Regions from separate parts of the Pseudoalteromonas sp. PPB1 genome, predicted to be linked through region 1. Evidence: predicted binding sites of a transcription regulator. Region 1 holds the regulator's gene; the other holds the start of a gene.
The links. The regulator sigma-54, encoded in region 1, starts transcription at its own class of promoters, with help from an activator protein. The targets are predictions, from matches to a motif close to GTTGGCACGNNNNTNGNNT.
Positions count from the first base shown of each region.

Region 2: IY568_RS03800 (flagellar basal body rod protein FlgF) is a predicted target of sigma-54. The motif match lies at 1,207-1,225, and genes of this name have one in related genera.

Region 1 is NZ_JACEQV010000001.1:479,183-484,553, forward strand. It holds gene kdsC (3-deoxy-manno-octulosonate-8-phosphatase KdsC) at 1-341, shown strand, start outside; gene lptC (LPS export ABC transporter periplasmic protein LptC) at 338-892, shown strand; gene lptA (lipopolysaccharide transport periplasmic protein LptA) at 882-1,421, shown strand; gene lptB (LPS export ABC transporter ATP-binding protein) at 1,418-2,143, shown strand; gene IY568_RS02130 (RNA polymerase factor sigma-54) at 2,188-3,696, shown strand; gene hpf (ribosome hibernation promoting factor) at 3,722-4,009, shown strand; gene IY568_RS02140 (PTS sugar transporter subunit IIA) at 4,012-4,467, shown strand; gene rapZ (RNase adapter RapZ) at 4,480-5,325, shown strand; gene IY568_RS02150 (HPr family phosphocarrier protein) at 5,322-5,371, shown strand, end outside.
Region 2 is NZ_JACEQV010000002.1:330,308-335,678, forward strand. It holds gene flgG (flagellar basal-body rod protein FlgG) at 1-386, opposite strand, end outside; gene IY568_RS03800 (flagellar basal body rod protein FlgF) at 405-1,169, opposite strand; gene flgE (flagellar hook protein FlgE) at 1,286-2,638, opposite strand; gene IY568_RS03810 (flagellar hook assembly protein FlgD) at 2,676-3,353, opposite strand; gene flgC (flagellar basal body rod protein FlgC) at 3,369-3,800, opposite strand; gene flgB (flagellar basal body rod protein FlgB) at 3,803-4,213, opposite strand.

The sequences.
Region 1 (5,371 bases):
CGGGGCGTCATTCACACATTGTTCAGCAGCGCATGACTAGCCTCAACGTTAAGTACATCTATCAGGGTATGGAAGACAAGTTGCAAGGCTACGCTGAGTTGAAAGACAAATTGCAGCTGGCAGATCACGAGATTGCCTATATCGGCGATGATGCACCTGACTTACCTGTGATGCTCAAAGTCGGTCTGTCTGCGGCCGTGCAAGATGCTCACCCTATGGTGGTTCGTGCAGCTGATTACAGAACTTTGTTACCCGGCGGGTTTGGTGCGGTTCGGGAGCTGACTGACTTACTGCTGCTCTGTCAGGGCAAATCATTGGGTTATGAAGGCAGTAGCGTATGACCGTACTTCGCGCCTTATTGCTCGTTGTATTCAGCCTCACCATGTTATGGCTGTGGTATCCCTATTTAACGCAATCGGGACAGGTCGCACCGCGATCAGAAGAAGTGCTGGCTAAACCCGATTATGTCGCCATCGATCTGAAGCAAACCAATTACGCAGAAAATGGGCAGCTCAGCTATCAAATTACGGCAGATAGAATGGAACTCTATCAGGAGCTAGGGTTTAGCCACTTTACCGCGCCAATTTTTACATTGCACAACGACCAGCAAAACTGGCAACTCAAGGCCAATGAAGCCACCTTATATGGCAACAATACGCTGATTTTGGAAGGTGAAGTGCAGGCAACAAATCTGACGGCTGATGCCATGATAAAGCACATCAACGCCGATCATGTGCAAGTCGATATTAATGAAAAGCACATGCGCTCTGAGCACCCAGTAGAAATTACCGGGCCAAACTTAACGATTTCAGGTAAAGGCTTAGTGGCCGATCTCAATACCGAAATCATTGAACTCATCAACCACACTGAAACAATTTATTATGAGCAATAAATTAACCTGTTCCTTGATCTTACTGTGCACTTTGAGTGCCTTTCATCCTGCAGCTTATGCAGAAAATACAGCTGCTGATCAGGTGATTATCAGTTCTGGCACTCAGCTGGCCCAGTTGCAAACCAATATTGGCGTATTCGAGGAAAACGTCGAAATCATTCACGGTAACCGGAAAATTCTGGCCGATCGTCTCGAGGTGCACCGTCGGGAAGAACTGGGTAAAAACAAGCAGCTGCTGGTTGCAACAGGCAGCCCAGCCGTATTTCAAGAGCGTCAGACGGATGGCTCTTTACTCAAGGCAACCGCCAAAGAAGTGCGCTATGACGTCGCAAACCGCATGCTCACCATAAAAGGCGGTGCAGAGATCAGTCAGGCAGGGCAAAAAATTAGCGCGCAAACCATCGTTTATGATATGGAAAAGAAGCTGATCAGCGCACAGCGCGGGGAGCAAGAACAAAACCGTGTGAGAACCATTCTGTTACCTGAAAAAGAGAACCCCCAGCAACCAAAAGAGAAGGGTAATCCGTGAGTAAATTAACCGCCACCGCACTGGCCAAAAGCTATAAGGGCAGACAGGTTGTTAAAAACGTTGAGTTAAGCGTTGAAGCTGGCAGTATTGTTGGCCTCCTTGGCCCAAATGGCGCAGGTAAAACCACCACTTTTTATATGATTGTCGGCCTGGTGCCCAGTGATAAGGGCAGCATACATATTGACGAACAAGACATTACCTTATTGCCAATGCATAGCCGAGCAAGACTTGGTATTGGTTACCTGCCACAAGAGTCCTCTATTTTTCGCAAGCTGACCGTCTATCAGAACCTGATGGCCATTTTAGAAACTCGTAAAGAGCTGAACAAAGAACAACGAGAAGTCATCCTCAATGAGCTGTTAGATGAGTTTAATATCCAGCATATTCGCGATAGCCAGGGTATGGCACTATCGGGCGGTGAACGACGCCGGGTAGAAATTGCCCGCGCCCTTGCGGCAGATCCAAAATTTATCTTATTAGATGAGCCTTTCGCTGGCGTTGATCCTATTTCAGTGTTAGATATAAAGAAAATTATAGAACACCTGAAAAACCGTGGGATAGGCGTACTGATCACTGACCACAACGTGCGTGAAACGCTGGACGTCTGTGAGAAAGCTTATATAGTGTCACATGGTGAACTGATAGCAGCAGGCACCCCGGAGCATGTTCTGGCCGATCAAACCGTGCGGGATGTCTACCTAGGTGAGCAATTCAGGCTATAGTTATAAAATTAGAAGTAAATAACAAAAAGGATTGTTAGAGATACATGAGGCAATCGCTACAGCTGCGCATGGGGCAGCAACTGACAATGACACCACAACTGCAACAGGCTATTCGTCTGTTACAGTTGAGTACGCTAGATCTCCAACAAGAAATCCAAGAAGCGCTTGATAGCAACCCTTTGTTGGAAGTGGAAGAAGGTGAGTCTGAATCACAAGATAATGAAACTCAGTCCAAGTCGGATTCCGATTTGGAACAACCTACAACGAGTGACAACGACAGCTATGAAGAGGCGGCTGTCAGCGACTACGAACAAGACAGCGATGCTGCACTAAACAAAGACACCGTCAGCGACGATTTGGCAATGGACGTAACCTGGGATGAGTACATCAGTGCCGCACCGGCAAGCAGTTCAGGCCCAATGCCGGAAGACGAAACCATTTACCAGGGTAAAACGACTGAGACATTGCAAGAATACCTGATGTGGCAGTTGGAACTGACGCCTTTTAGTCCAACAGACAGAGCCATCGCCCTTGCAATTGTAGAAGCGGTTGATGACGCAGGCCTGTTGACCATCAGCTGCGAAGACATCGTCGAAAGCATGAATCAGGACAACGATGACGAGCTAATTGAGCAGGATGAAGTAGAGGCCGTACTGAAACGGATCCAACTATTTGACCCCGTTGGGATTGCTGCACGCAGCCTGCAAGAATGCCTGTGCATTCAGCTCAACCAGTTTGACCCAAATACCCCCTGGCTTGCACAGACCAAAGAAATTCTGACTGAGCACATAGATCTGTTAGCCAGCCGGGATTACCGCACTTTGATGAAAAAAACCAAACTCAAAGAAGCGGATCTGAAAGAAGTAATGACCCTGATCCACGGCCTAAACCCGAAACCTGCCGCCAGCATAGTGCAAGAAGAAGCAGACTATGTGATCCCGGATGTGTCGGTTAAAAAAGTGAAAGGTCGCTGGGTTGTTGAACTCAACCCCGATTCAATGCCAAAAATTAGAGTGAATGACCACTACGCTGCGATGTCCCGTTCAGTCAAGTCCAGCACAGATAGTCAGTTTATTCGTTCACACTTGCAAGAGGCAAAATGGTTCATCAAGAGCCTGGAAAGCCGCAATGAAACTTTATTAAAAGTTACTAATTGCATTGTGCAGCAACAACAGGCATTCTTTGAACATGGCCCCGAGGCAATGAAGCCGATGGTACTGAATGATGTGGCCGAAATGGTCGACATGCATGAGTCCACGATTTCACGTGTAACAACTCAAAAGTATATGCACACGCCACGCGGTATCTATGAGTTGAAGTATTTCTTCTCAAGCCATGTCAGCACTGAAAACGGAGGAGAATGCTCTTCGACTGCAATCAGAGCATTGATCAAAAAGCTAATTGCCGCAGAAAATACAGCTAAACCTTTGAGTGACAGCAAGATTGCGGACGTATTGGCAGATCAAGGGATCAAAGTGGCTAGACGTACAATTGCCAAATACCGAGAGTCTTTGGCTATCCCACCGTCCAATCAGCGTAAAAGCCTGATTTAGACGTAACTACAGAAGGAAAATGCTTATGCAACTAAATTTAACTGGTCGACATGTAGAAATCACCGATTCGTTAAGAGACTATGTAACAAACAAGTTTGCGAAGCTAGAAAGGCACTTTGATCACATCAATAATGTGCATGTTATCCTAGATGTCGAAAAGCTCATCCAAAAAGCAGAAGCCACATTACATGTGAACGGGGGAGAAATCTTTGCCTCAACCGAACACCGGGATATGTATGCCGCAATAGACGGACTTATCGATAAGCTTGACCGCCAGGTGATCAAGCACAAAGAGAAGCTAACTCGACATTAATCATGAAACTAAGCTCATTGATTTCACAGGACTGCAGCAAAGCTGCGGTCCTTTTTAATAGTAAGAAACGTATTTTAGAGTACATCAGTGAGTTGGCTCAAAGCCAGCTTCCAGACAGTAATGCCCATGACATCCTTGATGCGCTATTGAGCCGCGAAAAACTCGGTAGTACGGGGATCGGAAAAGGGATAGCCCTGCCCCATGGCCGCATGGCAGGCATAGATAAAGTGGTGGCTATGCTGCTTGTTAATCAGCAAGGCATTGCCTTTGATGCCATTGACAATCAACCCGTCGACATTTTTGTGGCACTCATCGTACCCGAGGGAGAAAATCAACAACATTTGCAGACCTTGGCAACGATCGCTGATAAACTTAAAAACAAGGTGTTTTGTAAACGTATCAGACAAGCTCACAATGATCAGGAGTTATTCGCGATAATTGAAGAGTTTGACAACTAACGGAGAGTTTCTGTGCAGTTAATTATTGTCAGTGGTCGTTCTGGCTCAGGAAAATCGGTCGCCCTTCGCGTGCTGGAAGACTTGGGTTATTACTGCGCCGATAATATCCCAGTCAACTTGCTGCCTGCATTGGTGCGCAGTGTGTCAGACAGCTATGATAAAATTGCCGTGAGCGTTGACGTACGTAACCTGCCAAAAGATCAGCAAGAACTCGACGATATTTTGGAATACCTCCCCGGATTTGCAGAACCCAACATATTCTATCTGGACAGTGAAGATCAGATCTTGATCCGTCGCTTTTCAGAAACACGCCGCCTGCACCCGCTGTCATTGGCCGATCTGTCGCTGGACAAAGCAATCAAAAAAGAAAAAGAGCTGCTTGACCCGCTTATCCGCCGCGCCAATATCACCATTGATACCACGGACATGAGTATCCACCAGCTGGCAGAGCGTATCCGGGAAAAGATCCTCGGTAAAAAGGACAAACAATTAATCATCACCTTTGAGTCCTTTGGCTTTAAGCATGGTATTCCGAAAGAAGCCGACTACGTGTTTGATGCCCGCTTTTTACCAAACCCACACTGGGAACCAGACCTTAAACCGTTAACCGGTTTAGATAAACCTGTTATTGATTACCTGTCTAGCCACAGCTTAGTGCAAAAATTTACCTGGCAGATCCAGACCTTTGTGCAAACCTGGTTGCCCCATCTGGAACGCAATAACCGCAGCTACCTGACCATTTCAATTGGCTGTACTGGTGGACAACACCGTTCCGTATATCTTGCCCAAACGTTAGGTGAGCGTTTTGCCCGCACCCACAACAATGTGAAGATCCATCACCGCGAACAAGAAAAATGACACAACGCTTTGAAGATACCTTTCTGATCCAGAATAAGCTGGGGCT
Region 2 (5,371 bases), on a different contig from region 1:
ACGATTCTACCTTCTTCATCAGTGGTAAACTGGCCATTTCGCGTGTATGCAATGGTGCCGTCAGGCATCTGAATTTCGAAAAAACCCGGTCCCTGAACCATCCAGTCCAATGAGTTTTCAGTGCTCAGCATGTTACCTTGCGAAAAGTTCTTCTGGTTGGCCACCACCTTGGCGCCCGCGCCAAGCATCAAGCCTGATGGAAGCTCGGTATCCTGAGAAGAACGACCGCCTGGTTGGTTAATATTCTGATAGAGTAAGTCTTCAAATATTGCGCGGCTTTTCTTATAGCCCACAGTACTGGCATTCGCCAGGTTATTCGAAATCACCGAAATATCAGTTTGCTGGGCATCTAGGCCGGTTTTACTGATCCATAATGCTGGGTTCATAATCTATACCTCACTCTCTTAAACGATACGCAGGAGCGAAGTGTGTCGCTCATCAATTTCTTCAGCTGTTTTCATCAGTTTCATCTGCATTTCAAACTGGCGCTGAAGGTTTACCATGTCTACCATCTCGTGAACCGGGTTCACGTTGGACATTTCTAAATAGCCACTCATGACTTTGGCGGTAGGTGAAATTTCACAAAACCCACATACGCCGTCTTCGAGCAACTCCTCTTTTGGTCTGAACAAACCATCATTGCCTTTTTCAAGTTTGCTATTGTCTGCGCTAATAATCTTTAACCGGTCGACCACTTCTAAAAAGTTGGCAGGTGCCCCCTGAGGGCGCACCTGAATTGAGCCATCATCACTGAACACCACCTTCTCTACTGGCAAAGGCAATATAATGGGCCCACCTTCGCCAATTATTTGACGACCATGACTGGTAACCAGTGCACCATCTGCCGTGATGTTCAGTGTGCCAACTTTCGTATAAGCCTCATCGCCTGCGGCATCTACAACACTTATCCAGGATTTCTCATCTACCGCAATGTCCAGATCCCGGCCGGTTTCAGTAATGGCACCACCTGTCATCATAGTGCCTGGGCGCTCCTGCATCGCAAACACGCGTGTCGGTAGCCCTTCGCCAAATGCCTGCATTGAACGGGCCTGTGCAAAGTCAGCCTTAAACCCGGTAGTATTGGCGTTAGCCAGGTTATTTGCCTTCAGCCCGACACCAACCAGGTTTTGTTTGGCGCCTGACATAGCGACATACAGCATTTTATCCATGGGAACGACCTAAAAATTGTTCAATCTATACTGAATAAAGCAATATAGATGCCAAGATGATCGTCAAGAAAATGAAAAGGCCGCTAAATGCGGCCTCAAGAGGTGATTGGATTTGATTATCGGATCTGCAGGATATTCTGCTGAAGTGTTGAGTTGACTTCCAGTGCCCGCGAGTTTGCCTGGAAGTTTCGCTGCGCACTTATCAGGTCTACCAGCTCGTTTGTTAAGTTAACATTGGACTGCTCCAATGCTGAGGAGTTGATTGAACCCAGTGTTCCTGAACCAGGCTCTCCCGCAATAGGCTCACCTGATGTTAAACTCTTTTTCCATCCGGTATTGCCCACTTGCTGCAACCCCTGAGAGTTAGAAAAACGCACCATGGCAACCTGACCCAAATAGGTTGAGTCACCATTACTGTAAGATGCGACAATTTTACCGTCACCGCCGATATCAATCCCCGCTAATCGGCCCGTTGTAGCGCCGTCTTGTTCAAGCGCTTTAACCTCAAAACGGCTGGCGAACTGTGTAGGTAGTTTGTTTGAGGTGTTTGCTTCATCGCGCCAATTCAGTTCCACGTTACTTGGGAATGTTGCGCCGTTTGTAAGCAAAGTTGATAAACCAGCACCTGCACCCGCTGGGATTGCAAACGAGTTAAAAGTTGTGCCTGTGTTCGCAACTTGCGGGTTACCTGTCGTGGATGGCAAACCATTTTGGTCAAACTGAAACTCAGTTATCGGCTCAAGTGGTGCGCCACTGGCTCCCGATGTATTAAACTGTGTACCATTAAGCGTTGCATACACTTGCCATTCATTGGGGTTGGTTGCGGGATCTTCTTTTACAAAATAAAGCTGAAGAATATGCGGTTCACCCAAGCTATCGTAAATCGTTGTTGAAGTAGAACTGTTGTAAGTTGCACTTTCTGTTGGGTCAAATGCCAACGTTGGCGCTGAAGCACGTGAGTCCAAGTTGAAAGATGAATACACACTGGTGGTTGCGCGTGGTGAACCAGAAGCATCTGGGATTTGCAGTGCTGATGATGTACTTAAACTGATTGAGGTCGTGTCACCGGTACTTGGGTCAACAGGGAAACCCTGTAAAAAATTACCCTGAGCATCAACGATAAAGTTGTCTTTGTTAAGTTTAAAGGCCCCTGCACGAGAGTAAGTGAAGTCCTGAGCTCCCAGCTCTTCACTCATCGCAAAGTAACCTTCACCTGTAATCGCCAGGTCCAGCGAGTTCTGCGTAAAGTTCAAAGAACCTTGGTGAAACTGCTGCGCAACCATAGTGGTTTGCACACCATCACCATTTTTTGTCTTACCAGCGCTAAATACGGAAGATGCATACACAGATGCAAATTCAGCACGCGATTCTTTAAAGCCCGTCGTATTAACGTTAGCGATATTGTTAGCTGTGGTATCCAGGTCTTTCTGAGCCGCAGCTAAACCAGTTAATGCAATATTGAAACTCATACTCTCACCTCTTGCGATTAAGGTTAAATCTTTTTAATTAGGCTAATTCCGCGACGTCAGTAAGCCGCACGGCACCCGCTTTAGTGTTGATAACGATGCCGCTTGCACCATTGACATTGACGCTTTCAATATTTCTGAAAGTCGCTGTAGGCAAGGCTGTAAACTTACCGTTTACAGAGCCCTCAGCCTTTATTGTGTAATCTCCAGGCGGTAACATGTCACCATCAGTGTTTTTACCATCCCAGTCAAAGCGAACTGCACCAGCATTTTGATCTTTAAGATCTATGGTTCTTACCAGCTCGTTTTTATCATTAAGAATACTGACCGTCAGTTTTTCTACAGGCTCGGTCACAATAATAGAACCCCGCGACTGCATGTCCGGGCCGTGCTCAATTGTGTCTGATTCCAGTAGCGCTTTCTTGCCGATCAAAGTCGACGCCTGCAAAGCAGAATTCGAGGTCATAGAATCAGCCAATGATTCAAACTTCGTGTTCAGGTCAGAGATACCCTCGGCCATGGTGAAGTTTGTCATTTGTGCAATCATCTGATCATTATCAGCCGGTTTGCTCGGGTCCTGATAAGACAACTGCTGAGTCAATAACGCAAAGAAATCCTCCTGCTTCAACTCATCATTCTTTTCTGTCGGAACCTGCTTGTCAGGCCAACGCAATGAATCGACATAGGTCGAGGTTGCTGAATTGACTTCGTTACTCATTGGCTATACTCCCACTTAGCGCTGACCAAGTTGCAAGGTTTTGCTAAGCATCTGCTTAGCGGCATCCGCTACCTGAACATTCGTTTGGTACGAACGCGATGCAGAGATCATGTTTGTCATCTCTTCAACCACATTCACATTTGGCTTATAGATGTACCCGTCTTTGTCAGCACTTGGATGGTTGGGGTTGTACTCAACCTGCAGTGGTTTATCGCTTTCTACGATCCCCAGTACTTTCACTCCAACCGAAGACCCCATGGTATTCGGGTGAGCTGCCGCAGCCTTGTTTAACTCCGCGGCGAAAACTGGGTGCCTAGCTCTATACACCTTATCCTGACTAGAACTGATGCTGTTTGCATTAGAAATATTACTGGCGGTCGTGTTCAAACGGACGTTCTGGGCGCTCATGCCTGAACCCGCTATATCAAAAACATTATATAAACTCATGATTAGCCACCTTGACCACTCAGGGCTTTCTTCAGCCCTTTAAATTTACCAGATAAAAAATTCAAACTAGCTTGGTACTCTAATGCGTTTTGTACATACAAGTTTCGTTCCACTTGTATATCCACTGAGTTACCATCGCCTGTATCTGCTTGATTTGGCGTGCGATATAGTTCAACACCATTGTTCAGCTGAGTCCCACCACTAAGATGATTCTCATTGGTTCTGACCATCTTATTGCCGCTTAGCTGTGCCGATTTTGCCGCTTTAAAAGCCTGGCCAAAGTCGATATCCTTAGCTTTATATCCAGGGGTATCTGCATTGGCTATGTTACTTGCTAAAATTTCAGCACGCTGAGAGCGGATCAGCATAGTGTGAGGATGAACCCCCAACGCTTTATCAAAACTAATTGCCATAACCCGACTCCAAAAAATTGACTTGATGAGATAAAAGCAAGAATGAGGCCAATATTTAAGTGGCGGAAAATTGCCGCATTGCCGATATCACCATTACAAGGTATCTAGTAAGAGACTAAACCACAGCACTGGCTAATTTCTTTATATTAATCAAATAGCTTTTAATCTTCCTTGGAACCAAATCCTAGAGGATAAATGTGGCTTCGACTTGTTGTGATATATGACACCGTGAGGGAAAGTGGTATGATTTACGATTGAAGAGAGTACAGCCCCTGAACGCCAAAAACCAGGCATTGCGCTATACCCAAAAACCTATAAGCCAATGCATCAGGCCCCTTTTTAGCCTTTATACTGCAATTAAAGATCACCAGCGCAGCTGGTGATGTGAGCTGGATTTGATCATTGAGCAACTGGTTATCAGGTTTATTTACACTTTAAACCAGCCAGAAATACTAATTGCCATATCCTCTCATCTTAAAAAGCGACGTATTATTGCCCCTCAATGTGCCCAGCCATTTAACCTCAGGAGAGTAAAGAGTCGTTATGATAGCGGTTTCATAATCGATATTACGGTCTTACGCTGTTATTACCCAGCGAAGGCCAATAGAGTGCAATTCTGAAGGGGCGCTGGGAGCTGTATTGAGTATGTGGAGAATCATCGATATCACCGGCCTTGCTTATAATGAATGTCAGGCGTAATGATAAAAAGCATTGCCAAAAGCGAAAACCAACTGTACATTTTTCAATCACCTCGATGATTAATCTTTGCAAGGAAAAAACGATGAAGCTGAAACTCAATAAAAAGCAGGTCAAAAGCTTATCTTCAGACTTAAAAACAGTACCAGAACTTGTAACACCTCAGATCTGTGGTGCTTTGCCACCTCCCAGTCATTTCTGTGACAGTGAGAATTGCACGCCCACTTCTATGCTGCCATGCATGACTTACTACTGTATTTAACCGCTCGCTGCCATTAGACATCCAGAAACATCCTCAGGCGAAACATGCACAAGTGTGAAAACTCATCCGGGTGGATATCGATAATACTACACTTGTGCGCTTCCCCGATAATGCATGCTTGATTGTCTTGTTTAAAATAATTTAACGAAGTGTCTTGCTATGATCGCCAGGCCGTAGTGCTTTTCAAATTTACTGTTTGA